2 regions of the Streptomyces sp. NPDC001927 genome follow, and region 2 is predicted to be linked to the other one. Evidence: predicted binding sites of a transcription regulator. Region 2 holds the regulator's gene; the other holds the start of a gene.

Region 1 (14,118 bases), on a different contig from region 2:
CCAGCGCGGAGCGCGTCACCTTGACCGGGTCGATGACGCCGGCCTTGACCAGGTCGCCGTACTCGCCGGTGGCGGCGTTGAAGCCCTGGCCCTTGTCGAGCTCGGCGACCTTCGAGGTGATGACGTAGCCCTCGAGGCCGGCGTTCTCGGCGATCCAGCGCAGCGGCTCGACGGCGGCGCGGCGGACGACCGCGACACCCGTGGCCTCGTCGCCGGTCTTGTCGAGGTTGCCCTCGAGGACCTTGACGGCGTGGACCAGAGCGGAGCCACCACCGGAGACGATGCCCTCCTCGACCGCGGCGCGGGTCGCGGAGATGGCGTCCTCCAGACGGTGCTTCTTCTCCTTCAGCTCCACCTCGGTGGCGGCGCCGACCTTGATCACGCACACGCCGCCGGCCAGCTTCGCGAGGCGCTCCTGGAGCTTCTCGCGGTCCCAGTCGGAGTCGGTGGACTCGATCTCGGCCTTGATCTGGTTGACGCGGCCCGCGACGTCCTCGGAGTTGCCGCCACCGTCGACGATGGTGGTGTCGTCCTTGGTGATCGTCACGCGGCGGGCGGTGCCCAGCACGTCCAGACCGGCCTGGTCGAGCTTGAGGCCGACCTCCTCGGCGATGACGGTGGCACCGGTGAGGGTGGCCATGTCGCCGAGCATCGCCTTGCGGCGGTCGCCGAAGCCGGGGGCCTTGACGGCCACGGCGTTGAAGGTGCCACGGATCTTGTTGACGACCAGGGTCGACAGGGCCTCGCCCTCGACGTCCTCGGCGATGATCAGCAGCGGCTTGGAGGAGCCGGCCTGGATGACCTTCTCGAGGAGCGGCAGGAGGTCCTGGATCGAGGAGATCTTGCCCTGGTTGATCAGGATGTACGGGTCGTCGAGGACGGCCTCCATACGCTCCTGGTCGGTCACCATGTACGGGGACAGGTAGCCCTTGTCGAAGGCCATGCCCTCGGTGAAGTCGAGCTCCAGGCCGAAGGTGTTGGACTCCTCGACGGTGATGACACCGTCCTTGCCGACCTTGTCCATCGCCTCGGCGATGAGCTCGCCGACCTGCTGGTCCTGCGCGGAGAGCGCGGCCACGGCGGCGATGTCGGACTTGTCCTCGATCGGACGGGCGGTCGCGAGCAGCTCGTCGGAGACGGCCTTGACCGCGGCGTCGATGCCCTTCTTCAGGGCGGCCGGGGAGGCGCCGGCGGCGACGTTGCGCAGACCCTCGCGGACGAGCGCCTGGGCGAGCACGGTGGCGGTGGTGGTGCCGTCACCCGCGATGTCGTTGGTCTTGGTCGCCACCTCCTTCACCAGCTGGGCACCGAGGTTCTCGTACGGGTCCTCGATCTCGACCTCGCGGGCGATCGTGACACCGTCGTTGGTGATGGTGGGGGCGCCGAACTTCTTGTCGATGACGACGTTGCGGCCCTTGGGGCCGATCGTCACCTTCACCGTGTCGGCAAGCTTGTTGACGCCGCGCTCAAGGGCGCGACGGGCGTCCTCGTCGAACTTCAGGATCTTCGCCATGGGAGCGATTCAGCCCTCTCGGAATTCGTGGTGAAACTGGTGAAACGAACTGCGCCCCGGACGCCCGGTGCGGGGTCAGGGGCGCAGCTCAAAGCATCTGTTTCAGATACTTCGGTGAATTACTTCTCGATGATCGCGAGCACGTCGCGAGCCGAGAGGACGAGGAACTCCTCGCCGTTGTACTTCACCTCGGTGCCGCCGTACTTGCTGTACAGCACGACATCGCCGACCTGGACGTCGAGCGGAAGACGCTCGCCGTTCTCGAAGCGGCCCGGGCCCACGGCGAGGACGGCGCCCTCCTGGGGCTTCTCCTTCGCGGTGTCCGGGATGACCAGGCCAGAGGCGGTGGTCTGCTCGGCGTCGAGCGGCTGGACCACGATGCGGTCCTCGAGCGGCTTGATGGCAACCTTGGAGCTGGTGGTCGTCACGATCCGACCTCCCCCTTCGGAGATCTCACGGGGTTAACTGTCTGAGGTGGCGACCAGGTGGATCCGTCGTCGCGGGTGCCGGACCTGCCCGTCGCTGTGTTGGCACTCTCCAGTGGGGAGTGCCAGAGCCGAGACTATGACCGCGATTAGCACTCGGTCAAGCGGAGTGCCAATTCAGTGCCGCGTGGCGGCCGCGCGGCGGTTCCGTACCGCGTCGCGTTCGATTCGGTCTCGGTACGGGAAACGGCTCGGCGGACCCGGAGGTTCCGTACGAAGGTGCGGACATGACAACCTCACGCCGCCCGGTCCGCACGGGAGTCGACATCGCCACCGGAGTGGTGTTCCTGGTCCTGGAGTGCGTGCTCGCGTTCGCCGCGGCCGTCTTCCTGGCCGCGCGGAAGCTGGGCGCCGGCCGGCTGGATCCGGCGACTCCGGAGCCGCCGATGGACTGGGTGCCCGTGATCGTCTTCGGCGTGGTCACCGGCGCCGCCCTGCTCCTCGCCGTCGCGATGCTGCGGGGCGGCTGGGTCTGGACGGCCGGGGGTCAGTTCCTCGCCATGGGGCTGCTCGGCCTGGCGACGCTGCTCATCGCGGCGGAGGAGTGGTCGTACGCCCATCCCGACCCGGAACCCGCGCCCAACCCGATCTCCGCACCCGCATCCACGCCCGGCTCCCCGTCCACGCCCGCGTCCGCCCCTACCGCGGCGGACCGCGGGTCATCGCCCCTCGCGATGTCCGGCGCGCTGCCGGTCCTGCCCTGAGTCGACGAAGCCGTCGTCGAGCCGCGCGAGCCGGTGCAGGACCCGGGCCGCCGTCCCCGAGAGCGCTCCGCCCTCGCCGCGCTCCCCCACGCGGGTGTCGAGCCGCTGCGCCGCCTTGCGGCCCAGGCGCTCGATCGGGTCCACGGAGGACGCGCACCCCGAGATCGCCAGGAGCGCGCCGGCCAGCGCGAGGCCGAGCAGCGGCCGGCGCGCCCGGCTCACACGTAGTCCTCGAGCTTCGCGACCGCGTACCCCTTGGCCGTGATCGTCTTCATCACCCGGCGCACCATGTCGGGCATCGAGCCCTTCCAGTCCCCCTTGCCCCGGAAGTGCGTGAGCACGATGTCGCCGGGGTGCAGGTCCCGGTCCCACTCGCGCCACTCCATCCGGTCCGGGAACGCCTCCGAGGCCCACAGCGGCACCGCCTTCACGCCGCACGTCCCCGCCGCGCGCAGGGTGTCCTCGTTGTAGTTGCCGTACGGCGGCCGGAAGAGCGGGGGCCGCTTCCCGTACCGCTTCTCGATGACGTCCTGCATCCCGCAGATCTCCCGCTTCTGCGCGCTGTACGAGAGCCCGGGCAGGTAGCGGTGGTTGAGGGTGTGGTTGTGCAGGGAGACCCCGGCGTCCTGCATCTTCTTGAAGTAGCCGTAGTCCTCCTTGACGAGGTAGTCGCTGAGGAAGGCGCTGTACGGGATCCTCAGCTCGCTCATCATGCGCAGCAGCTCCGGGTCCTTCTCGGCGCCGTCGTCGATCGTCAGGAAGACGATCTTCTCCTTCGTCGGCACCGTGGTGAAGACCGGCGGCAGGCCCTCGCCGTCCGTCTCGAAGCCCTTGCGGGTGGTGATCTTCGGCTTCACGGCGGGCGGGGCGGGCGCTTCGAGGGGCGGCCGGTCCAGGCCCCACTTCTTGGCGGCGACGATCCGCGCGGCGCGGCGCTCGCGGACCTTCTCGACGTACGCGTCGAGCGCGGCGGCCGCGCCCGGCGCCTGCGGCTGACCGGCGGCGGGATGCTCGGGGCCCTTGCGGCCGTCCCCGGCGTTCCCCCCGTCGCCGGAGGGGCCCGCGCACGCGGACCCGAGCGCGGCGACGACCAGTGCGGCGCCCATCGAGCGGCGGAGGCGCGCCGCCGCCCGCTTCGAGCGCATTTCCTCTGCTTGTCGTACTAGCTGCATGGCGCCGCATCCTGTCAGCGGATCGACCCGCACGGCCGTCGACACCGCCACCCGACCCGCACCATCCCCCGGCTGGCCCACAATGGGACGGGTGACCGACCTCGCCGACTTCACCGCCCTGCTCGCCCCCGAGGGCCAGACGCTGCTCGCCGCCCTGCGCGACTACGACCCCGCCCAGGAGCTGGCCGTCGCCTCCCGGCTGCGCCGCGAGCACCCCGCCGAACTGGTCTCGGCCGCCCTCGGGCAGGCCCGGCTGAGGCAGCGCGCGGTGGCGAAGTTCGGCGCCGAGGACGCGTACCGGATGTACTTCACCCCGCACGGCGTAGAGCAGTCGACCCGGGCGACGGTCGGGACCTACCGCGCGGAGCGGCTCCGCGCGCTCGGGGTGCGCTCGGTGGCCGACCTGTGCGGCGGGATCGGCGGGGACGCCCTCGCCTTCGCCCGGGCCGGGATCGCGGTCCTGGCCGTCGACCGCGACCCGCTGACGGCGGCGGCCGCCCGCGCCAACGCCGAGGCGCTCGGGCTCGCCGAGCTGATCGAGGTGCGGTGCGCGGACGTGACCGAGATCGACACGAGCCCGTACGACGCCGTCTTCGTGGACCCGGCGCGGCGTGGCGGCCGGGGCAGGATCTTCGACCCGGAGGCGTACTCGCCGCCGCTCTCCTGGGCGGTCGAGGCCGCCCGCAAGGCCCCGCACGCGGCGCTGAAGATCGCCCCGGGCATCCCGCACGAGGCGGTGCCGGAGGAGGCCGAGGCGGAGTGGATCTCGGACGGCGGGGACGTGAAGGAGGCCGTGCTCTGGTTCGGCACCTCCCCCGGCGCGCGCCGCGCGACCCTCCTGCCCGCCGGCGCGAGCCTGACCGGGCGCGGCCTGCCCGACCCGGCGGTGCGCCCGCTCGGGCGGTACCTCTACGAGCCGGACGGCGCCGTCATCCGCGCGCACCTGGTCGCGGAGGTCGCCGAAGAGCTGTCCGGCGGCCTGATCGACGAGACGATCGCGTACGTCACGGCGGACGCCCTCACGCCGACCCCGTTCGCCACGGCGTACGAGATCACCGACGAACTCCCCTTCAACCTGAAGAAGTTGAAGGCCCTGCTGCGCGAGCGCGAGGTCGGCACGCTGACGGTGAAGAAGCGCGGTTCGGCGGTCGAGCCGGAGGAGATCCGCCGCCGGGTCAAGCCGAAGGGCCCGAACGCCGCCACGGTCTTCCTGACCCGCGTCGCGGGCGCGCCGACGATGCTGATCGGCGGACCGGCGAAAGCCTGAGCCCTGGGCTCCGGCGTAGGCCCTAGGCCACCAGCCGGACCGCCAGCCGGTAGTGGTTGATCGCCTTCGTCGCGCCGATCAGGCCGTTGATCCAGAGTCCGAGCGCCGCCCCCATGAGGTAGGTGACCAGCCCGTATCCGCCGCGTCCCGGGCCGACCAGCTCCGCGGGCGCGGCAAGGGAGACCCAGAGGCCGACGGCGCAGAAGGCGAACGAGACCAGCAGCCAGACCGTGCTCAGCACGGGCTCGCGCAGCCGCGCGTCGGCCTCGCGGTCGCCGTCCAGGGCGGCCCACAGGACCAGCCGCTCCCGCGCCTGGCGGTCGCGGCGGAAGCCCCGGGCGAGGAAGAAGACGGCGGGGACCACGGCACAGAGCCCGAAGGCCACGAAGAAGCAGGCGAACAGGCCCGAGAACGGGTCGAGGGACTCGTCCAGCATGATGAACCCGGCGCCGCAGATCCCCCAGCCGAGCTGGAGGGTCGCCACCCACGCCAGGAAGACCGACAGCCGGGCTCCGCCCAGCAGACGGCGGTTCAGCTCGGCCATCGCCCGCCCCCGGTCGGCCAGTCGGGCCTCACGGTCGGGCCAGCTCTGTATCTCGGCGGGCGGCGGAGGGGGAGGCAGGGGGGCGCGTGGGGACATACCGCCGACCCTATCGAGCCTCCGACGCGCCCCGCCCGTCCGCCCGTTCGACCCGATCCGCAGCCCGCTTCGGATCCGCACGTTCCGCCCGCTCCCGCAGAAGCTCCCGCTCCCGCTCGTTACGGGTCAGCGAGGCCGCCCGTTCGAACTCGGCGCGGGCCTCGGTCGGTCGGCCGAGGCGGGACAGCAGGTCGCCGCGGACGCTCGGCAGCAAGTGGTAGCCGGTCAGGGCGCCTTCGGCCGCCAGGGCGTCGACGAGGGCGAGGCCGGCCTCCGGCCCCTCGGCCATCGAGACGGCGACCGCGCGGTTCAACTCGACCACCGGGGACGGCGCGACGGCCGCGAGCCGCCCGTAGAGACCGGCGATCGTCCGCCAGTCCGTCTCCTCGTACGTGGCCGCCTTCGCGTGGCAGGCGGCGATGGCGGCCTGGAGGGCGTACGGACCGTACGGACCGCACTCGGCGGCCCGCGCGAGGGCCTCGAAGCCGCGGAGGATGAGCCGCCGGTCCCAGCGGCTCCGGTTCTGCTCGGCGATCAGGACCGGCTTCCCGTCCGGCCCCGTCCGGGCCGCCGTCCGCGAGGCCTGGATCTCCAACAGGGCCGCCAGGCCGTGGACTTCGCCCTCCTTCGGCATGAGCCCCGCGAGCACCCGGGCGAGGCGCAGCGCGTCCTCGCAGAGCGCGGGGCGCAGCAGGTCGTCGCCCGCCGTCGCCGCGTACCCCTCGTTGAAGATCAGGTAGATGACGTCCAGGACCGAGCCGAGCCGGGCCGCCCGCTCCTCCCCGTACGGCACCTCGAACTCCACGCCCGCCTTCGCCAGCGTCCGCTTCGCCCGGACGATCCGCTGCGCGACCGTCGCCTCCGGTACGAGGAAGGCGCGGGCGATCTCGTCCGTGCGCAGGCCGCCGACGAGCCGCAGGGTCAGCGCGGTCCGCGCCTCCGCGGTGAGCACCGGGTGGCAGGAGGTGAAGATCAGCCGCAGCAGGTCGTCGTCGATGTCACCGGGCCCGGACGGCTCCGGGTCGTAGGAGGCCTCCGGCAGCTCCCGGCCGACCTCGGCCAGCTTGCGCGCGTACGTCTCACGGCGCCGTACGAGGTCCACGGCACGGTTCTTCGCGGCGGCCGTCAGCCATGCCCCCGGCCGGTCCGGCACGCCCGTGCGGGGCCACTGCTCCAGGGCGGCGACGAAGGCGTCCTGGGCGATCTCCTCGGCGATGCCGACGTCACGGACGATCCGCGCGACGGCGGCGATGATCCGCGGCGACTCCATCCGGAAGACGGTCTCGACGGCGCCGGGGGCGGGTGCGGTCATGGATCAACCATGACACCACCCGCCCCGGCCGCGTCACATCTCTTCGATCTCGCGCACCTCGCAGCCCACCTTCCACTGCGGCGGGTGGACCTCGAGGAACCGCTTCGCCCACTCGGTCGCCTCGGCCAGGTCACGGCACTGGGTGATCGAGTAGCCGCCGATGACCTCCTTGGTCTCGGTGAACGGGCCGTCGGTGTACGAGATCGTCCCGCCCTCCCAGACGACGCGCTTGCCCTCCTTGGTCGGCTTCAGCCCGGCCGTCTCCAGCATCACGCCGGCCTTGGTGATCTCCTCGAAGAGCGCGCCCATGCGCTCGTCGAACCCGGGGTCGGCGTCCTCCATCTCGAAGGAGCCCTCTTCGATCCGGATCATCGTCAGGTAGCGGGGCATGGTCGTTCTCCTTGCGTGGCGGGCGGGGCCGTTCCCCGCCTTTCACTCATACGTCGAACGGGCTCGGCCCGCATCGACACCACGAGGAGAAATCTTTTTAGACGTAGTCCTCCAGGCGGGCCACCGTGAAGCCCTGCTCCTGGATGTGGCGGAGCATGTTGGCCGTCATCCGGGTCATCGTCGTGCCCTTGAGCTCGGCCGGGCCCCGGAAGTGGGCCAGGATGATGTCGCCGGGGTGCAGCTTCTTGTCGCCGCGCTGGTACTGCATGTTCTTGATCTGCATCGACTCGCGCCACAGCACGATCGCGTCCACGCCGCACGCGCCGGCGGCCGCGCGGGTGTCCTCGTTCCAGTTGCCGTAGGGCGGGCGGAAGAGGCGCGGGGTCGTCCCGTACTCCTTCTCCAGCTTCGTCTGCTGGCCGCATATCTCGTGCTGTTGGGCGGACCGGCCGAGGGTGCGGAGATTGGGGTGGGTGAGGGTGTGGTTGGCGACGCCGTTGCCGAGGGCGGTGAGCGGCTTGAAGTAGCCGTAGTCGGCGCGTATCGCGGAGTCGGTGAGGAACATCGTCACCGGAACCTTGAGCTCCTCCATCATCTTCACGAACTCGGGGTCCTTCTCGGCCCCGTCGTCGATCGTGATGAAGACGACCTTGTCCTCGGTCGGTATGTCGCTGATGACGGGGACCGGCTCCCCGGGCTTCCGCGTCACCGGCTTGGTCCGCGGCGGGGCGGGCGGCGCGGCGAAGGGCTTCAGGCCCCACTTCTTGTACGCGGCGGAGGCCTGGGCGGCCTGATCGGGGGCTTTGCCGTCGGCGGGGGCCGTCGTGGGCGAGGCCGGTCTCGTGGGAGCGGTCGCGGTGTCCGCTCCGGCCGTGCCGCCGCAGCCGGATATGAGCAGTGCGGCGGCGGTCAGTGCCGCCCAGGTCACGATCTTCTTGTCCACGCCGAGAGTCACGCCGTGGAGGATGCGATACGGGACCTGCGGGTTCCCTCAGTCCACGGCCTCGAAGCGCCAGCGGTGCACCGGCCGGGTGACCAGGTCCGCCGCCGGCTCGGGCAGCTCCGGCAGCTCGGCGTCGAGCGCCTCCGCGTCCCACCAGGTCAGGACGAGCACCCGGTCCTGCGGGGCGCGGAAGGACTCGCGGCGCAGCGGCTCGTGGGCGAGCTCCTGCGCCCGCGCCCACTCCAGGAGCTCGGCGCCCCGGCCCTGGACGGCCCGCGCCTCCCACATCAGGGCGACCCTCATGAGTAGAGGTTCTCCTTGCTGGTCTCGTGCACGTGGTCGTGGTCGTGCGCGTGCCCGTGAGCCGCGCCCGGCACGTGCGGGTCCGTCACCGGAAGCGACGAGTCCGCCGACAGCTCCCAGTCGGAGGCCGGCCGGTTGCGGGCGACCATCTCCGCGCCCAGGGCCGCCACCATCGCGCCGTTGTCGGTGCACAGCTTGGGCCGGGGCACCCGCAGCCGGATACCGGCCCGCTCGCACCGCTCCTGCGCCAGCGCACGCAGCCGCGAGTTGGCCGCGACCCCGCCGCCGATCATCAGGTGGTCGACGCCCTCGTCCTTGCAGGCCCGTACGGCCTTACGGGTGAGCACGTCGACGACGGCCTCCTGGAAGGACGCCGCCACGTCCCGTACCGGCACCTCCTCGCCCGCCGCGCGCTTGGCCTCGATCCAGCGGGCGACCGCGGTCTTCAGGCCGGAGAAGGAGAAGTCGTACGCGGGGTCCTTGGAGCCGGACAGGCCGCGCGGGAAGTTGATCGCCTTCGGGTCGCCCTCCTTGGCGAGCCGGTCGATGACCGGGCCGCCGGGGAAGCCGAGGTCGAGGACGCGCGCGATCTTGTCGAAGGCCTCGCCGGCCGCGTCGTCGATGGTCGCGCCCATCGGCCGGACGTCGGCGGTGATGTCCGGGGCGAGCAGCAGCGAGGAGTGCCCGCCGGAGACGAGCAGCGCCATGGTGGGCTCGGGCAACGGGCCGTGCTCCAGCTGGTCGACGCAGATGTGCGAGGCCAGGTGGTTCACGCCGTACAGCGGCTTGCCGAGCGCGTACGCGTACGCCTTCGCCGCCGAGGTGCCGACGAGCAGCGCACCGGCCAGGCCGGGGCCGGCGGTGACGGCGATGCCGTCGAGGTCGCGGGCCGAGACGCCGGCTTCCTTCAGGGCGCGCTCGATGGTCGGGACCATGGCCTCCAGGTGCGCGCGGGAGGCGATCTCGGGCACGACGCCGCCGAAGCGGGCGTGGGTGTCGACGCTGGAGGCGATGGCGTCGGCGAGCAGCGTCGTCCCCCGGACGATACCGACGCCGGTCTCGTCGCAGGAGGTCTCGATGCCGAGTACGAGCGGTTCGTCAGCAGCCATCGGAATCAGTCTCAGTTCCAGTTTCGGTTTCGGTCTCGGTTGCCTGGACGGTCAGTCGCATGACGAGCGCGTCGACGTTGCCCGGCTGGTAGTAGCCGCGCCGGAAGCCGATCGGCTCGAAGCCGAAGCGCTCGTACAGCTTCTGGGCCCGGGTGTTGTCCACCCGTACCTCGAGCAGCACCTCGTCGCATTCGAACGCGGTGGCGTGCTGGAGGAGGTCGGTGAGGAGCCGGGCGCCGAGCCCGGTGCCCCACTGGTCGCGGGCGACGGCGATCGTCTGGACGTCGCCGAGGCCGCCGGCGGCGGCGAGCCCGGCGTACCCGACGAGCTTCCCCTCGGCCTCCGCCACCACATAGCGGCGGGTGGCGGCGGGCCCGCGTGCGTGGGCCAGCTCGGACCAGAACATCCCCTCGGACCAGGCGTCCTCGGGGAACAGCTCGTGTTCGAGGACGAGCACGGGCGCGATGTCCCACCAGCGCATCTCGCGCAGGACGGCGCCGCTCGTGGACGTCACGGCGGTCACTTGGGCGTGACCACCTTGTAGTTCTTCGGCACCTGGGCGTCGGGGCGGCGCAGGTACATCGGCAGCGGGTCGAGGAAGCCGTCGCCGCCCGCGGCGATCCGCTCCGCCGCCAGGGCGGCGAGCGCGCCCGCCGACTGGTGCTCGGGGTCGCGGGCGTCGGGGAAGACCTCGGGGTACAGGCGGGCGCCCGCGCCGACGACCGGCAGCCCGGCGACCTGCTCGGCGATCTCGGCGGGCCGGTCGACGGCCGCGTCGGTGACGCGCGTACGAGAGTTCTCGTACCGCGCCCAGTAGACCTCCTTGCGGCGCGCGTCCGTCGCGACGACGAACGGCTCCTCGATCCCGGAGGCGTACGCGAGCCCGTCCAGCGTGCACAGGCCGTGCACGGGCACGCCGAGGGCGGAGGAGAAGGTCGCGGCCGTGACGAGCCCGACGCGCAGTCCGGTGTACGGCCCCGGCCCCACGCCGACGACGATGCCGGTGACCGCGTCGAGCTTCAGCCCGGCCTCGGCGAGGACCCGGTCGACGGCGGGCAGCAGCAGCTCCCCGTGGCGGCGGGCGTCGATCTGCCGCGACTCGGCGACGACGGAGTCGCCGTCGTGGAGGGCGACGGTGACGGCGGGTGTGGCGGTATCCATGGCGAGCAAGAGCACGCAAACAGCCTACGGCTCCCGGGCGGTCCGCACGGCGCCCCGTCCCGGTGGCCCGCGACTGCTACCGTCACGACCGATACGTACGTACGAAAGGTGGGCAGCAGGGTGGCACGGAGCAGCTCGGGATTCGTGGCCGGGCTCACGGCGGCGGCGATCGCCGCGGTCGCCTTCCTCGCCTACCAGGCGTCGGCGAACGCTCCGGCGGACGTCTCGGCCAAGCCGACGGCCCCGAGCACGGCGCCCTCGACGGCCCCGACCGGCGGCCCCAAGAAGCCCGTGAAGGACCCGCTCGCCGTTCCGGCTGACTCGGGCACCGGCGCGCGCGTGGTGTACGCGCTCACCGAGCGCCGGGTGTGGCTGGTGGACGCGAAGGGCCAGGCCACGTCGTCCTTCTCGGTCATGCCGAGCACGGTCCACCCGGCCCCGGGGGCGTACAAGGTGACGTCCCGCTCGGGTTCGGTCACCGGCTCGGACGGCGTGCAGATCGAGCACGTGGTGCGGTTCACGACGGAGCAGGACGTCTCGATCGGCTTCAGCGCGGCAGTCGACGGCACACTGCCCAAGCCGGACCCGACGCGGAAGACGGGCGGCATCCGGATGAAGCGCGCGGACGGGGACGCGATGTGGACGTTCGCGTCGATCGGCGCGAAGGTCGTCGTCGTTCCGTAGGACGCTTGACGTCTTACGGGACTGGCCTCACCCGTACGGGTTACGCAGCCTCGCGCTCGGCCCCGAGGATCCCCTGCTCGCGCGACGGCTCGGCGGCGTCCGTTTCCTGCGTGTGCTCGGGGGTGCGCGGGGGTGTCGACACCGCTTCCGCCGCGGCACAGGACGCCAGCAGCTCGCTCATCGACGTGCCCCTCCGCGGCCGCGCTTCCGCGTGCTCGCGCTCCGGCGTCGCCATGCATGCCTCCCGTAGGTTAGGTTCACCTAACCAGCTCGTGCATCCATGTCACCACGGCGCGTGGGGCCGACGCAACATCTTGCCGACACCTTGTCGGAACCTACGTACGTTCAGCTCAAAGCGGTCACCTCGGGACTCGCACCGGGTCGCGCCTCGGGACTCAGCTCAGCGCGAGGTCCTCCGTCGCCCACCGCGTACCGATCCCGCGCAGCACCACCGTGCGCCGGTCGTCGTCCGTGTCGCCGACGACCCGGTGGATGAGCACGTGCAGCCGGTCGTCCGTGAGGTCCTCGACCTTGCCGTCGCCCCACTCCACGACGACCACGGACTCGGGCAGCGAGACGTCCAGGTCGAGGTCCTCCATCTCGTCGAGGCCGCCGCCCAGGCGGTACGCGTCGACGTGGACCAGCGCGGGCCCGCCGACCAGGGACGGGTGGACGCGGGCGATGACGAAGGTCGGGGAGGTGACGGCGCCGCGCACGCCGAGGCCCTCGCCGAGGCCGCGGGTGAGGGTGGTCTTCCCGGCGCCGAGCTCGCCGGTGAGCATGACGAGGTCGCCGGGGCGGAGCAGCTTGGCGAGGCGGCGGCCGAGCTCCTGCATCGCCTCGGGCGAGTCGATGTCGAGGTGGGCGGTGGAGTGCGGGGTTTCCACGGCGTGCGGTTCTTCCATACGGCCCAACCTAGCTGTTGCCGGCCCCCGCGTTCGCCGCCGTCGCGGGCACCGCTCCGACCTTCGCGAGGAGGTCGGCGAGCCGGTCCGTCACGGCTTCCGGGTGCTCCAGCATCACCAGGTGCCCGGCGTCGGGCACGATGACCAGCTCGGCGTCCGGGAGCAGATCGGCGATGGCCTCCGTGTGCGAGCTGGGGGTGACGAGGTCGCGGTCACCGGCGAGGGCGAGGACGGGCAGGTCGCGGAAGGCCGCGAGCGCGGCCGCCTTGTCGTGCTCGGCGAAGGCCGGGTAGAACTCCGCGACCACGTCGATCGGGGTGGCCTCGATCATCCGCTCCGCGAAGCGGGCGACGGCGGGGTCGACCTCGCGGGACGAGAACGAGTACTTCTTGATCAGCCCGGCGAACAGGTCGGCCGTGGCCCTGCGCCCCCGCTCGACGAGTTCCGCCTGCGAACCGAGGGCCTTCAGGACGCCCGGCAGGACCCGCCGCACCGCGTTGACCCCGGCCATCGGCAGTCCGTAGTTCACCTCGCCCAGCTTCCCCGCCGACGTACCGACGAAGGCGACGCCGACGACCCGCTCGCGGATCAGCTCCGGGTAGCGGTCGGCGAGCGCCATGATCGTCATGCCGCCCATCGAGTGCCCGACCAGGACCAGGGGTCCTTCGGGGGCGGCGGCGTCGATGACGGCCCTGAGGTCGCGGCCCAGCTGGTCGATGGAGACCGGCAGGCCGTCGGGCCCGGACTGGGCGCGGCCGCGCTCGGACCGTCCGTGGCTGCGCTGGTCCCAGTAGACGGTACGGACGAGGCCGCGCAGGGCCGCGCGCTGGAAGTGCCAGGAGTCCTGGCCGAGGCAGTAGCCGTGGCTGAAGACGACGGTGACGGGCGCGGGCGCCTTGCGGCCGAAGAGCCGCCGGCGGCGGGGCGCGGGGGCGTCCGACTCGACCTCGTCGACCTCGTAGTACAGCGCGGTGCCGTCGTCGGCGGGCGCCTTGCCGGGGGTGCCGCGCAGGGAGCCGTAGGGCGCGGAGGCGTCGAGGGCGAGCCGGGCCTTCTGCCGCATGCCGCGCCCGACGGTGAGCCGCTCGATGGCCACGCCGGCCGCCGCGCCGGCGGCCAGGACGCCTATCGCGGCACCGGCGAGCCCGGCACGCCGCCAGTTGTCGGTGCTGGACTCACTCACTGACGCTCCCTGTTGGATAGGTCCTTACTCGTTCGCTTACCCGTTCACATAGACGCGCGGAACGCGGGCGCCGATGCGGGTGACGATCTCGTACGCGATGGTGTCGGCGGCCTGGGCCCAGTCCTCGGCGGTGGGCTCGCCCCGGTCGCCGGGGCCGAAGAGCACGGCCTCGGCACCGGGCTCGACGGCGTCGCCGCCGAGGTCGACGACGAACTGGTCCATGGCGACCCGCCCGGCCACCCGCCGGATCCGGCCGCCGACGAGGACGGGGCCGCGTCCGGAGGCGTGGCGCGGGACGCCGTCGGCGTACCCGAGCGGGATGAGCCCGAGGGTGGTCTCGCTCGGGG
Region 2 (14,118 bases):
GGCGGCGGCCTTGCGGAGGGGCGCGGTGAGGTGGTGGACCTCGGGATAGGCGGCGGGGGCGTACGGCCCGTGCTCGCGCATGAAGCGGTTGACGAGCCCGCGCGCGGGGCGCCCGGAGAAGGCGCGGGTGAGCTCGGTGCGGACGAAGAGCGGGTTGGTCAGGGCCTGCTTGTGCAGCACATGGGCGCCCGATTCGGGGCAGACCAGGAAGGCGGTGCCGAGCTGGGCGGCGTCGGCCCCGGCGGCGAGGGCGGCGGCGATCTGGGCGCCGCGCATGATCCCGCCGGTCGCGACGATCGGCAGATGGACGGTCTCCCGGACCTGGGTGACGAGCGCGAGGAGCCCGGTCCCGGCGAGCGCGCCGTCCGGGTAGTCGCGGTGGGTGCCCTGGTGCCCGCCGGCCTCGATGCCCTGCACGCAGACGGCGTCGGCCCCGGCCCACTGGGCGGCCTGTGCCTCTTCGGCGGAGGTGACGGTGACGACGGTGAACGTACCGGCGCGGGCGAAGGCCTCGAAGGTGTCGCGGTCGGGGCAGCCGAAGGTGAAGGAGACGACGGGCACGGGGTCGTCGAGCAGGAGCGCGAGCTTGGCGTCGTAGGCGTCGTCGCGCCCGCTGTCGGGGTCGCCCAGCTCCGTCTCGTACCAGGCGGCCTCGCCGGCGAGCTGGTGCCGGTACACCTCGACGGCGGCGGGATCGGCGTGCTGTCCGCCTGGCGGCATGAAGAGGTTGACGCCGAAGGGCTGCCCGGTCAGCCCGCGCACCTGCTTGATCTCCTGGTACAGCCCGCCGGCGGTCTTGTACCCCCCGGCGAGAAACCCGAGCCCACCGGCCTCGCACACGGCCCCGACGAGCTGCGGACTGGCGGCGCCACCTGCCATGGGGGCCTGCACGATCGGGTACCGGGAGAGATCGTTCAGCACGGTGGGCATGCAGGCATCGTGCCATACGGCAGGGCGGCACCCGCTCCTCGCGAATGCCGCCCTGCCAGGCACAACGTAGGCCTACCGCCCGTTGAACGCGTCCTTCAAGCGCGAGAACAGCCCCTGCTGCCCCGGCTGGAACTGACCCGTGGGCCGCTCCTCGCCGCGGAGCTTCGCGAGCTCGCGCAGGAGCCGCTCCTGCTCGGCGTCGAGCTTCGACGGGGTCGTCACCTCGACGTGGACGATCAGGTCGCCGCGGCCGCCGCCGCGCAGGTGCGTGATGCCGCGCCCGTGCAGCGGGATGGACTGGCCGGACTGGGTGCCCGGGCGGATGTCGACCTCTTCGAGCCCGTCGAGCGTCTGCAGCGGCACCTTCGTGCCCAGCGCGCCCGCCGTCATCGGGATGGTCACCGTGCAGTGCAGGTCGTCGCCGCGCCGCTGGAAGGTCTCGTGCGGGACCTCGTGGATCTCCACGTACAGGTCGCCCGCCGGGCCGCCGCCCGGGCCGACCTCGCCCTCGCCGGCGAGCTGGATGCGCGTGCCGTTGTCGACACCGGCCGGGATCTTCACGGTGAGCGTGCGCCGCGAACGGACCCGTCCGTCGCCCGCGCACTCGGGGCACGGGGTCGGGACGACGGTGCCGAAGCCCTGGCACTGGGGGCAGGGGCGGGAGGTCATGACCTGGCCCAGGAAGGACCGGGTGACCTGCGAGACCTCACCACGGCCGCGACACATGTCACAGGTCTGCGCGGAGGTACCGGGAGCGGCGCCCTCACCGGAGCACGTCGTACAGACGACGGCCGTGTCGACCTGGATGTCCTTCGTCGTGCCGAAGGCGGCCTCGTTGAGGTCGATCTCCAGCCGGATCATCGCGTCCTGGCCGCGCCGGGTGCGCGAGCGCGGCCCGCGCTGCGACGCCGTACCGAAGAACGCGTCCATGATGTCCGAGAAGTTCCCGAAGCCACCCTGGCCGAAGCCGCCCGCACCACCGGCGCCACCGGACGCGGACAGCGGGTCGCCGCCGAGGTCGTAGACCTGCTTCTTCTGCGGGTCCGACAACACCTCGTACGCGGCGTTGATCTCCTTGAACCGTTCCTGCGTCTTCGGATCGGGATTCACATCCGGGTGCAGCTCGCGCGCGAGCCGCCGGAATGCCTTCTTGATCTCGTCCTGGGACGCGTCGCGGCGTACGCCGAGTACGGCGTAATAGTCCGTGGCCACTTACGACTCCGCCAGGATCTGTCCGACGTAACGTGCCACTGCGCGTACCGCTCCCATCGTTCCGGGGTAGTCCATGCGGGTCGGTCCGACCACGCCGAGTTTGGCGACTGCCTCGTCGCCCGAACCGTAGCCGACCGCGACGACGGACGTGGAGGTGAGGCCCTCATGGGCGTTCTCGTGCCCGATCCGTACGGTCATGCCCGAGTCCTTGGCCTCGCCGAGCAGCTTGAGGAGCACGACCTGCTCCTCGAGCGCTTCGAGCACAGGCCGGATCGTGAGGGGGAAGTCGTGGCCGAAGCGGGTGAGATTGGCGGTACCGCCGATCATCAGCCGCTCCTCGTGCTCTTCCACCAGGGTTTCGAGCAGGGTCGCGAGCACGGTCGAGACCGTCCCGCGGTCCTCCATCTCCTCGAAGGACTCCGGGAGATCCTGCACCAGTTGCGGCACGTCCGCGAAACGGCGGCCGACGACCCGGCTGTTGAGCCGGGCGCGCAGGTCGGCGAGGGAGGTCTCGCCGAAGGGCGCGGGGCAGTCGATGACGCGCTGCTCGACGCGGCCGGTGTCCGTGATGAGCACGAGCATCAGCCGGGCGGGCGCCAGCGCGAGCAGTTCCACGTGCCGGACCGTCGAGCGGGTCAGCGACGGGTACTGGACGACGGCGACCTGGCGGGTCAGCTGCGCGAGCAGCCGGACCGTGCGCCCGACGACGTCGTCGAGGTCGACGGCTCCGTCGAGGAAGTTGTGGATCGCGCGCCGCTCGGGCGTCGACAGCGGCTTGACGCCGGCGAGCCGGTCGACGAAGAGGCGGTACCCCTTGTCGGTCGGGATGCGGCCGGCGCTGGTGTGGGGCTGGGCGATGTAGCCCTCGTCCTCCAGGACGGCCATGTCGTTGCGCACGGTGGCGGGCGAGACGCCGAGCTTGTGGCGCTCCGTGAGCGCCTTGGAGCCGACCGGCTCCTCCGTCCCGACGTAGTCCTGGACGATGGCGCGCAGCACCTCGAGTCTGCGTTCGCTGAGCATCGCGCACACCTCCAGCTCGTCGTATCGGGTTGCTTCGGTTGCTCCGCATTTGGCACTCGCCCTGCCCGAGTGCCAGGAATCCCCCGGCCAGTGTACGGCGGCGGGCATCGCTCCTGGCAAGGAGGCCGCGTCGGAGTCGGCGTCGGAGGTCGGGTCGTCGCGGATTCGGGGGTCGGGTCTTTGCGGATAGCGTCGCGGTATGGATGTCGCTTGGGAAGAGTTCGGCTGGGAGCGGCTCGCGGACGGCGTGGGGCGGCGCAGGCTGCCCGGCTGGGACGCCACGGTGGGCCTGGTGGTGGGCGAACAGGCGGTACTGCTGTACGACACGGGCTCGACGCTGCGGGAGGGAACCGCTCTGCGCACCCAGATCGAGGGGCTGACCGGGGGCCGAAGAGTGACACACATCGCACTGAGCCACCCCCATTTCGATCATGTACTGGGCACGGCGGCGTTCGCGGGGGCGGAGGTGTACGGGGCGGTGGGCGTGGACGCGCTGCTGCGCCGGGAGGGCGGCGAGCTGATGGCGGACGCGGTACGGCACGGGGTGGACGCGTTCGCGGCGGCGGAGGCGGTGGACGTGCTGGTGGCGCCGCACCACGTGGTGTCCGGGGAGTGGACGCTGGACCTGGGCGGCCGGCAGGTGCTGCTGGCGAACGTGGGCCCGGGCCACACGGCGCACGACCTGACGCTCCTGGTCCCGGGTGAGCCGGAGATCGTCTTCTGCGGGGACCTGGTGGAGGAGTCGGGGGAGCCGCAGGCGGGCCCTGACGCGATCCCGTCCCGCTGGCCGGACGCCCTGGACCGGCTGCTCGCCCTCGGCGGCGAGGACGCGGTGTACGTGCCGGGCCACGGGGCGGTGGTGGACGCCACGTTCGTACGACGCCAACGCGAGGAACTGGCACGGCGCTTCGCCGTCGCATAACGTCACGCGAATGCGCAGCTACAACCCGGACCTGACGCCCCCCTGGAAGCGATCCGCCCCGGTGCCGGAGGTACCGGCGGAGGTGGACCTCGTGGTGGAGGAGGTCTCGACGGGGTTCTGCGGGGCGGTGATCCGCTGCGAGGCGGGCACGGTGACGCTGGAGGACCGCTTCGGCAAGCACCGGGTGTTCCCGATGGACCCGAGGGCGTTCCTCCTGGAGGGCAAGCCGGTGACGCTGGTACGCCCGACGTCGGGCCCCGCGCGCTCGAATCGCACGGCCTCGGGCTCGATCGCGGTCCCGGGGGCGCGGGCGAGGGTGGCACGGGCGGGCCGGATCTACGTGGAGGGCCGGCACGACGCCGAGCTGGTGGAGCGGGTCTGGGGCGACGACCTGCGGATCGAGGGCGTGGTGGTGGAGTACCTGGAGGGCATCGACGACCTCCCGGCGATCGTCGCCGACTTCGCCCCGGCAGCGGACGCCCGCCTGGGCATCCTGGTCGACCACCTGGTCCCGGGCTCGAAGGAGTCCCGCATCGCGGCCCAGATCTCGTCCCCGGACGTCCTGATCGTCGGCCACCCGTACATCGACATCTGGGAGGCGGTGAAGCCGTCGTCCCTGTCCATCGACTCCTGGCCGAGGATCCCCCACGGTCAGGACTGGAAGACGGGCATCTGCGAAGCCCTGGGCTGGCCCCCCAACACAGGCGCGGCCTGGCAACACATCCTGTCGAAGGTCACGTCCTACAAGGACCTGGAACCCCAACTCCTGGGCCGAGTAGAAGAACTGATCGACTTCGTCACGGCCCCGTAGCCGGGCGAGACAACATCGACTCCCCCCACACCGTTGTGGGCAATCGTTCCGCAGGGCTGGGGGTCCCCCCAGGACGAAGTCCTAGGGGGAGGGTGGGCACAACCCACGGGGGCGGTGCCTGCTCAGGCCCCTGGCACGGGGTGGGCGCGCTCGAAAGGCCCCAAGGCCCCCAAGGCCCCGCCCGGGGCCCGCGGCCTAGTCCACCAGGTCGCGGACGACCGCGTCGGCCAGCAGGCGGCCCCGCAGGGTCAGGACCGCGCGCCCCTCCCCGTACGCCCCGGCGTCGAGGAGCCCGTCCTCCAGGGCCCTGCGAGACGCGGCCAGCCCGTCCGGACGCAGGAGCTCCAGCGGGCACCCCTCCCGGAGCCGTAGCTCCAGAAGGACACGCTCCACCCGCCGGTCCTCCGCCGACAGGACCTCCCGGCCCGCACCCGGCGACCTCCCTGAGGACAGCGCCGCCGCATACGCCCCCGGATGCTTCACGTTCCACCACCGCACACCGCCCACGTGCGAGTGCGCCCCCGGCCCCGCGCCCCACCAGTCGGCGCCCCGCCAGTACAGCTCGTTGTGCAGGCACCGCCCGGCCTCGGACGTGGCCCAGTTCGAGACCTCGTACCAGTCGAAGCCGGCCTCCGCGAAGACGGAGTCGGCTATCAGGTACCGGTCCGCGTGCACGTCGTCGTCCGTCATCGGCACCTCGCCCCGCCGGATCCGCCGCGCCAGCTGCGTCCCCTCCTCGACGATCAGCGCGTACGCGCTGACATGGTCGGGACCCGCCCCGATCGCCGCCTCCAGCGACGCACGCCAGTCGTCGTCGGACTCCCCGGGCGTCCCGTAGATGAGGTCCAGGTTCACGTGCTCGAAGCCGGCCGCCCGCGCCTCGGCGACGCACGCCTCGGGCCGTCCGGGGGTGTGCGTCCGGTCGAGGACCTTCAGGACGTGCTGGCGGGCGCTCTGCATGCCGAAGGACACCCGGTTGAAGCCACCGGCCCTCAGCTCCTCCAGGTACGCCGGGTCCACCGACTCCGGGTTCGCCTCCGTCGTGACCTCGGCGTCGTCCGCGAGCCCGAACTCGTCCCGGATCGCCCCCAGCATCCGTACGAGATCCCCGGCGGCGAGCAGCGTGGGCGTACCGCCGCCGACGAAGACGGTCCGCACAGGGCGCGGGTCGTCACCGAGCACCTTCCGGGCGAGGCGTATCTCCTCGACGACCTGCCCCGCGTAGTTGTCCCGGGAGGCGAGCACGCCGCCGGCACCGCGCAGCTCGCTCGCGGTGTACGTGTTGAAGTCGCAGTAGCCGCACCGCGTCGCGCAGTACGGCACATGCAGATAGAACCCGAGCGGCCGCTCCCCGGCCCCTTCCAGGGCGTGTGCGGGAAGCGCCCCGTCCTCGGGCATGGGCTCACCATCGGGCAGTACGGAAGGCATGAGCCCATTGTCCCGTACCGCCCGACGAAGCCGACCGCCCTGTGGACAACCCCACGAGGGCCGGCCCAGGGGCCCCGGAAGGGCTACGCCTCCCGCGCCCCCGCGTACATCTCCTCGATCAGGTCCTTGTACGTCCGCTCCACCACCGGCCGCTTCATCTTCAGCGACGGCGTCAGCTCACCGTGCTCGACGTCGAGGTCGCGCGGCAGCAGCCGGAACTTCTTGATCGTCTGCCACCGCTGCACGCCCTCGTTGAGCCGGTCCACGTACCCCTGGACCATCTCCTGCGTCTGCCGGGCGGCGACGACCTCGGCGTACGACTTGCCCGCGAGGTCGTGCTCGGCGGCCCAGCCGAGGATGGCGGGCTCGTCGAGGGCGATGAGCGCGGAGCAGTAGTTCCGGTCGGCGCCCAGGACGACGATGTTCGAGACGAACGGGCAGACGGCCTTGAACTGGCCCTCGATCTCGGTCGGCGCGATGTACTTGCCGCCCGAGGTCTTGAACAGGTCCTTCTTGCGGTCGGTGATCCGCAGATAGCCGTCGGCGGACAGCTCACCGATGTCGCCCGTGTGGAACCAGCCGTCCGCCTCGAGCACCTCGGCGGTCTTCTCGGGCAGGCCGTGGTAGCCCTCCATGATGCCGGGGCTGCGCAGCAGGATCTCGCCGTCGTCGGCGATCCGGACCTCGGTGCCGGGCAGCGGCTTGCCGACGGTGCCGGTGCGGTACGCCTCGCCCGGGTTGACGAAGGACGCGGCGCTGGACTCCGTCAGGCCGTAGCCCTCCAGGATGTGGATGCCCGCGCCGGAGAAGAAGTAGCCGATGTCGGGCGCCAGCGCGACGGAGCCGGAGACGGCGGCGCGCAGCCGGCCGCCGAAGGCCTCGCGGAGCTTCTTGTAGACCAGCGCGTCGGCGACCTTGTGCTTCGCCTCCAGGCCGAAGGGCGCGGAGGCCGTGCCGGTACGGCGGAAGTTGTCCTGGGTGACCTTGGCGTACTCGCGGGCCACGCCCGCCGCCCACTGGAAGATCTTGTACTTGGCGGGGCCGCCCTCGCGCGCCTTGGCGGCGACGCCGTTGTAGACCTTCTCGAAGATCCGGGGCACGGCGGCCATGTAGGTCGGCTGGACCACCGGCAGGTTCACGATGATCTTGTCGATGCGGCCGTCGACGGCGGTGACGTGGCCGACCTCGATCTGGCCGGAGGTGAGCACCTTGCCGAAGACGTGCGCGAGCGGCAGCCAGAGGTACTGGACGTCGTCCTGCGTGACCAGGCCGGTCGCGGCGATGGCCTTGGCCATGTACGACCAGTTGTCGTGCGGGAGGCGGACGCCCTTGGGACGGCCGGTGGTGCCGGAGGTGTAGATGAGGGTGGCGAGCTGCGTGGAGGTGATGGCCGAGACGCGCTCCTTGACCGCGTCCGGGTGCTTCTCCAGGTACGCCTTGCCGCGCGCCTCGAGCTCCGCGAGGGAGAGGACCCAGTCGTCGCTCTCGACACCCGTGGCGTCGATGACGACCACGTGGTGGAGGCCGGGCAGGTCGGCGCGGGTCTCGCGGGCCTTGGCCAGCTGGGCCGCGTCCTCCGCGATGAGCACCTTGGACTCGGAGTCGGCGAGGATGAACGCCGACTCCTCGGCGTTGGTCTGCGGGTAGACGGTCGTGGTGGCGGCGCCCGCGCACATCACGCCGAGGTCGGAGAGGATCCACTCCACCCGGGTCGAGGAGGCGAGGGCGACCCGCTCCTCCGGCTGGACGCCCAGATCCATCAGACCCGCCGCGATCGCGTAGACCCGCTCGGCGGCCTGTCCCCAGCTGAGCGACTTCCAGTCGTCCGGGCCCTGGCCGTCGGCCGCCGGAACGGGATAGCGGTAGGCCTCCGCGTCGGGGGTCCGCTCCACGCGCTCAAGGAAAAGGTTCGCCACCGAGGGCGGCCGGTTCTCGATCTGGGTCTGTGTGTCGCTCACGACGTCCTCCGGGCGGCGGCGGTGCGTTCTGGCGGTGCGTTCCATGCGGTACCTGGCGGTTCCACGAGGTTCCCTGCGAACTAACTCGCGAGTAACCTTCGAGCCGCGATCAGAGTAAGGCGCGGGGGTCCGGCGCGTAAGAGGCTGCGGGCTGCCTCTTCATACCCGGTTGATAACAGAACCAAAGACGAACGGGCCCCCGCACTGCCGGTGCGGGGACCCATTCACGCATCCGTCGGACGCGTACGTCGGCATCCGACGGATACGCGCGTCCGATGCGCGCGTCGCATGCGGGCGCCGGATGCGCGCGTCGTGCGTGCGTCGGCTACTTCTTCGCCTTGCCGCCGGACTCGTCGCTCGACAGAACGGCGATGAAGGCCTCCTGCGGGACCTCCACCGAGCCGACCATCTTCATCCGCTTCTTGCCTTCCTTCTGCTTCTCCAGCAGCTTCCGCTTACGGGAGATGTCACCGCCGTAGCACTTGGCGAGGACGTCCTTGCGGATGGCGCGGATGGTCTCGCGGGCGATGACCCGGGAGCCGATGGCGGCCTGGATCGGCACCTCGAAGGCCTGGCGCGGGATGAGCTCGCGCAGCTTGGCGACGAGCCGCACGCCGTACGCGTACGCGGCGTCCTTGTGGGTGATCGCCGAGAAGGCGTCCACCTTGTCGCCGTGCAGCAGGATGTCGACCTTGACCAGGCTGGAGGACTGCTCGCCGGTGGGCTCGTAGTCGAGGGAGGCGTAACCACGCGTCTTGGACTTCAGCTGGTCGAAGAAGTCGAAGACGATCTCGGCGAGGGGGAGGGTGTAGCGGATCTCGACCCGGTCCTCGGAGAGGTAGTCCATGCCGATGAGCGTGCCGCGCCGGGTCTGACACAGCTCCATGATCGCGCCGATGAACTCGCTCGGGGCGAGGATCGTGGCGCGCACGACCGGCTCGAAGACGTCGTTGATCTTGCCTTCGGGGAACTCGCTCGGGTTGGTGACCGTGTGCTCGCTGCCGTCCTCCATGACGACGCGGTACACGACGTTCGGCGCGGTGGCGATGAGGTCGAGACCGAACTCGCGCTCCAGGCGCTCCCGGATCACGTCCAGGTGCAGCAGGCCGAGGAAGCCGACGCGGAAGCCGAAGCCGAGGGCGGCGGAGGTCTCCGGCTCGTAGACCAGCGCGGCGTCGTTGAGCTGCAGCTTGTCGAGGGCGTCGCGCAGCTCGGGGTAGTCCGAGCCGTCGAGCGGGTAGAGGCCGGAGAAGACCATCGGCTTGGGGTCCTTGTACCCGCCGAGGGCCTCGGTCGCGCCCTTGACCAGGCTGGTGATCGTGTCACCGACCTTGGACTGGCGGACGTCCTTCACACCGGTGATCAGGTAGCCGACCTCGCCGACGCCGAGGCCGTCGGCCGGCGTCATCTCCGGAGAGGAGACGCCGATCTCGAGGAGCTCGTGGGTGGCGCCGGTGGACATCATCTTGATGCGCTCACGCTTGTTGAGCTTGCCGTCGACGACACGGACGTACGTCACGACACCCCGGTAGGAGTCGTAGACGGAGTCGAAGATCATCGCGCGGGCGGGGGCGTCGGCGACACCGACGGGGGCCGGCACGGTCGCGACGACGCGGTCGAGCAGCGCCTCGACACCGAGACCGGTCTTGGCGGAGACCTTGAGCACGTCATCGGGGTCGCAGCCGATGAGGTTGGCGAGCTCCTCGGAGAACTTCTCCGGCTGCGCGGCGGGCAGGTCGATCTTGTTCAGTACGGGAACGATGGTGAGGTCGTTCTCCATCGCGAGGTACAGGTTCGCGAGGGTCTGCGCCTCGATGCCCTGGGCCGCGTCGACGAGCAGGATCGTGCCCTCACAGGCCGCCAGGGACCGCGAGACCTCATAGGTGAAGTCGACGTGCCCGGGGGTGTCGATCATGTTGAGGATGTGGGTCTTCCCCTGGCCCTCGCCCTCGGTGGGCGCCCAGGGAAGACGCACCGCCTGGGACTTGATCGTGATGCCGCGCTCGCGCTCGATGTCCATCCGGTCGAGGTACTGGGCGCGCATCTGCCGCTGGTCGACCACACCGGTCAGCTGAAGCATCCGGTCGGCGAGTGTGGACTTGCCGTGGTCGATGTGCGCGATGATGCAGAAATTGCGGATCAACGCCGGGTCGGTACGGCTCGGCTCAGGCACGTGGGTAGGAGTCGCGGGCACGCAAGGTCTCGTCTCGGGGCGATGGTCGGTTGGATACGTAGGCTCCATCGTCCCACGAGTGGGAGCCACCGCTCGGTTTGGGCAGAGCTTCTATGCCCTGATAACGTGGACAGCTGTGTCTCGTACGCCCTCTCAGCGATGGGGCACACCTCAGAAACAACACCGAACCTGAAAAGGCTCTTTTCGTGGCGAACATCAAGTCCCAGATCAAGCGGAACAAGACGAACGAGAAGGCGCGCCTGCGCAACAAGGCCGTCAAGTCCTCGCTCAAGACCGCGATCCGCAAGGCCCGCGAGGCCGTCGCCGCGGGTGACGTCGAGAAGGCCGTCGTGGCTTCTCGCGCCGCCTCCCGCGCGCTCGACAAGGCTGTCTCGAAGGGTGTCATCCACAAGAACGCCGCCGCCAACAAGAAGTCGGCGCTGGCCACCAAGGTTGCCACCCTGCAGGGCTGAGCCCCTCTGATGTAACGCCGGACGGGACCCAGCGGGCCCTCTCTCCCGCTCCCACCCGGCACCCCGGACTCGCGCGCGACACGCGTTCGCCACGCGTGCACGAGCCCACAGCGATACGCCGAAGGCCCCGCCTGTTCCTTCCCCAGGAACACCGGGGCCTTCGCCGTACCCGAACCCCGTCCTTGGGAACGCCCCCCAGGGACCGGGGCTCCGCCCACCCTCCTGAGGCGCCACGCGCTTGGGGGCGGCCCCCAAGGACCGGGGGCACCGCCCGCCCTCCAGAGGCGCCACGTACTTGGGGGCGGCCCCCCAAGGACCGGGGGCACCGCCCACCCTCCTAAGGCCGGGGCGCAGCCCCAGGCCCCGCCGCGGCGCGAAGCCGCCGCATCCCGGCGGGGGCCGGGGCGAAGCCCCGGATGGCCCTCAACCCCCACCAGCCCCCGGCAGGGTTTCGGGAAGGGGCGGGGTGGGGGAATCAACCGCCCTCGGCGCAACGCACCCGCACCCGCACAGCCCCCGGCCCCGGCGCCCGGAACCGAACCGGCCCGCACCCGGACCGGGCCCGCACCGCACCCCACCCGGGCCCGTACCCCCTACCGCCTCAACCTCGCCGCCCGAGCCACCGCGACCACCGCCTTCTCCAGCGCGTACTCCGGGTCGTCCCCCCCGCCCTTCACGCCCGCGTCCGCCTCCGCCACCGCGCGCAGCGCCAGCGACACCCCGTCCGGGGTCCAGCCCCGCATCTGCTGCCGAACGCGGTCGATCTTCCACGGCGGCATCCCCAGCTCCCGCGCCAGATCCGCCGGCCGCCCGCCCCGCGCCGACGACAGCTTGCCGATCGCCCGGACGCCCTGCGCCAGCGCGCTGGTGATCAGGACCGGCGGGACGCCGGTCGAGAGCGACCAGCGCAGCGCCTCCAGCGCCTCCGCCGCCCGCCCCTCCACCGCACGGTCGGCCACGTTGAACGACGACGCCTCCGCCCGCCCCGTGTAGTACCGGCCGACGACCGTCTCGTCGATCGTCCCCTCCACGTCCGCCGTCAGCTGCGACACCGCCGCCGCCAGCTCCCGCAGATCGCTGCCGATCGAGTCCACCAGCGCCTGGCACGCCTCGGGCGTGGCCGACCGCCCGATCGCCCGGAACTCCTGCCGTACGAACGTCAGCCGCTCCGCCGGCTTCGTCGTCTTCGGGCAGGCCACCTCCCGCGCGCCCGCCTTCCGCGCCGCGTCCAGGAGGCCCTTCCCCTTGGCGCCGCCCGCGTGCAGGAGCACGAGCGTGATCTCCTCGATGGGCGCGTCGAGATACGCCTTGATGTCCTTGATCGTGTCCGCGGACAGGTCCTGCGCGTTCCGCACGACCAGCACCTTGCGCTCGGCGAAGAGCGACGGGCTCGTCAGCTCCGCGAGCGTCCCGGGCTGGAGCTGCTCGGAGTTGAGGTCGCGTACGTCCGTGTCGGCGTCGGCGGCTCGCGCAGCCGCCACCACCTCCTGGACCGCGCGGTCGAGGAGCAGGTCCTCCTGGCCCACGGCGAGCGTGACGGGGGCGAGGAGATCGTCGTTCGAATTCTTCCTGGTGGCCATCGCGAACCAGCATCCCACGCGCCACTGACACCGATCCCCGGCACCGATCCCCATGCCCGAGAATGGCGGGGTGAGTGAACGACACGTACTGGTACTGCCCGACCGCGACGCCGCCGAAGAGGTGGCCGAGGAGCTCCCCGCCCGCTTCGGCGTCGCCGAGGAGCCCCAGCTCCTACGGGACGCGCTGGCCGGCGAGGACGACGCCGAGGACGCGCAGTGGCTGGTCGTCGTGGAGGACCCGGAGGGCCGGCTCGACTCGTCGGCGCTGGACGAACTGGCGGCGGAGTACGAGGGCTGGCTGGAGGCCCCGTAGAGGGCCCCAGCGCAACGCTCAGCTCCCGTCAGCTCCCGCCGCTCCCCCGCCGGAACGATCTCGATCGTCGTGTGGCGGCCGACGTCCAGGAAGTCGCTGGAGCGCAGGTGGTCGTCGCGCATCTGCACACCGGTGTCGATGGACGCGGCGTCGCAGCACGCGAGGTCCGATTTACGCGTGCGGATCGCTCGGCAACTCCGCGAGCTCGATGCCGAACAGGTCCCGGTACGCCGCCCTCACCTCCGCGTCCCCTTCGAGCATCCGCTCGCTGCGCTCGCCGTCCACGTGCGTGACGAGCTTGTGGCCGCTGAGGGTGACCCGGCCCGCGTCGGTGAGCCGGGTGCAGACGAGGGAGCGGGGGAAGTGCGAGTCCGGTGAGGTGCGGTGGTACCAGGCGCCTGCCGTGAAGTCGGCGAGCACGCGCGGCCGCGTCTCCAGCCGGTACTGCGGCTTGCCGTTCCGCAGCAGGTCCAGGTCGCCGTCCTCGGTCTCCACGACACGGAATGTGCCGGCGGGGTCGGTCTGGTCGCCCCGCTCGTCCAGCGCCAGCGGGAAGTGGCTGTGCTCACCGAACCCGACATCCGCGAGCCACCGCCCTTCCGTCTCCGTCTCCACCAGGACCGCCATGTGGTCGTACGGAATACCCAGCCGGCCGCCCTCGCCGAACACGCGCGCCTGCAGGAGCATGACGCCGAAGCCGAGTTCCCGCAGGAGAGCGGCGAACGTCCCGTTGATCTCGTAGCAGAACCCGCCCCTCCTCGCCCCGACGACCTTGTCGAGCAGTGCCTTCTCCTCCAGGACGATGTTCTCGCCGAGGTGGATCGACAGGTTCTCGAAGGGAACCGTCTTCAAGTGCCGCAATTGCAGGGCGCGCAGGGCGGCCGCGTCGGGGCGGTCCGGTCGCTCCGCTCCGATGCGCCGCAGGTACGCCTCGACGGGGACGTCCGGGTTCTGCAGGGTGTGAGTGGTCATGCACCGAGTCTGCCGCTCCCTCCCTCCGCCCGCCCATGAGTCCCTGGACCTAGGCCTGTTGCCCGAGGTCCGTCGGCCGAGGCGGCACCCGTACCGCCCCGACTACCGTGCGAACCATGGCCGATCATGAACCGCCCCACCCCAGCCCACGCCCCCGCGCCCAGCGCAAGCAGGACGTCCTCGACCGGCTCGCCACGGAGGAGGACATCTGGGTCGCGACCGCCTCCACCGACGGCGAACCCTGCCTGGTGCCCCTGTGGTTCCTCTGGGACGCGGGTGCGGAGACGGATGCGGGGACGCTCCTCTTCTGCACGAAGCGGAACAAC

What was found. The regulator HrcA, encoded in region 2, represses chaperone genes, less so after heat shock. The targets are predictions, from matches to a motif close to TTNGCACTCNGNNNNNCNGAGTGCNAA.
Region 1: groES (co-chaperone GroES) is a predicted target of HrcA. The motif match lies at 2,088-2,114, and genes of this name have one in related genera.

The regions. Positions count from the first base shown of each region.
Region 1 covers NZ_JBSFEN010000005.1:109,411-123,528, reverse strand. Annotated here, with positions in the region: gene groL (chaperonin GroEL) at 1-1,513, opposite strand, end outside; gene groES (co-chaperone GroES) at 1,633-1,941, opposite strand; gene ACWCO8_RS14535 (DUF6234 family protein) at 2,226-2,702, shown strand; gene ACWCO8_RS14530 (hypothetical protein) at 2,658-2,924, opposite strand; gene ACWCO8_RS14525 (polysaccharide deacetylase family protein) at 2,921-3,847, opposite strand; gene ACWCO8_RS14520 (THUMP-like domain-containing protein) at 3,957-5,141, shown strand; gene ACWCO8_RS14515 (hypothetical protein) at 5,164-5,781, opposite strand; gene ACWCO8_RS14510 (RNA polymerase sigma factor) at 5,792-7,093, opposite strand; gene ACWCO8_RS14505 (YciI family protein) at 7,127-7,483, opposite strand; gene ACWCO8_RS14500 (polysaccharide deacetylase family protein) at 7,581-8,438, opposite strand; gene ACWCO8_RS14495 (hypothetical protein) at 8,475-8,729, opposite strand; gene tsaD (tRNA (adenosine(37)-N6)-threonylcarbamoyltransferase complex transferase subunit TsaD) at 8,726-9,838, opposite strand; gene rimI (ribosomal protein S18-alanine N-acetyltransferase) at 9,828-10,319, opposite strand; gene tsaB (tRNA (adenosine(37)-N6)-threonylcarbamoyltransferase complex dimerization subunit type 1 TsaB) at 10,358-11,014, opposite strand; gene ACWCO8_RS14475 (hypothetical protein) at 11,120-11,683, shown strand; gene ACWCO8_RS14470 (hypothetical protein) at 11,724-11,864, opposite strand; gene tsaE (tRNA (adenosine(37)-N6)-threonylcarbamoyltransferase complex ATPase subunit type 1 TsaE) at 12,079-12,588, opposite strand; gene ACWCO8_RS14460 (alpha/beta fold hydrolase) at 12,599-13,771, opposite strand; gene alr (alanine racemase) at 13,808-14,118, opposite strand, start outside.
Region 2 covers NZ_JBSFEN010000017.1:6,913-21,030, forward strand. Annotated here, with positions in the region: gene ACWCO8_RS35400 (nitronate monooxygenase) at 1-930, opposite strand, end outside; gene dnaJ (molecular chaperone DnaJ) at 1,003-2,142, opposite strand; gene hrcA (heat-inducible transcriptional repressor HrcA) at 2,143-3,162, opposite strand; gene ACWCO8_RS35415 (MBL fold metallo-hydrolase) at 3,362-4,084, shown strand; gene ACWCO8_RS35420 (DUF3097 domain-containing protein) at 4,095-4,895, shown strand; gene hemW (radical SAM family heme chaperone HemW) at 5,091-6,293, opposite strand; gene ACWCO8_RS35430 (AMP-dependent synthetase/ligase) at 6,407-8,281, opposite strand; gene lepA (translation elongation factor 4) at 8,607-10,475, opposite strand; gene rpsT (30S ribosomal protein S20) at 10,661-10,927, shown strand; gene holA (DNA polymerase III subunit delta) at 11,521-12,507, opposite strand; gene ACWCO8_RS35450 (hypothetical protein) at 12,560-12,820, shown strand; gene ACWCO8_RS35455 (arylamine N-acetyltransferase family protein) at 12,992-13,792, opposite strand; gene ACWCO8_RS35460 (pyridoxamine 5'-phosphate oxidase family protein) at 13,909-14,118, shown strand, end outside.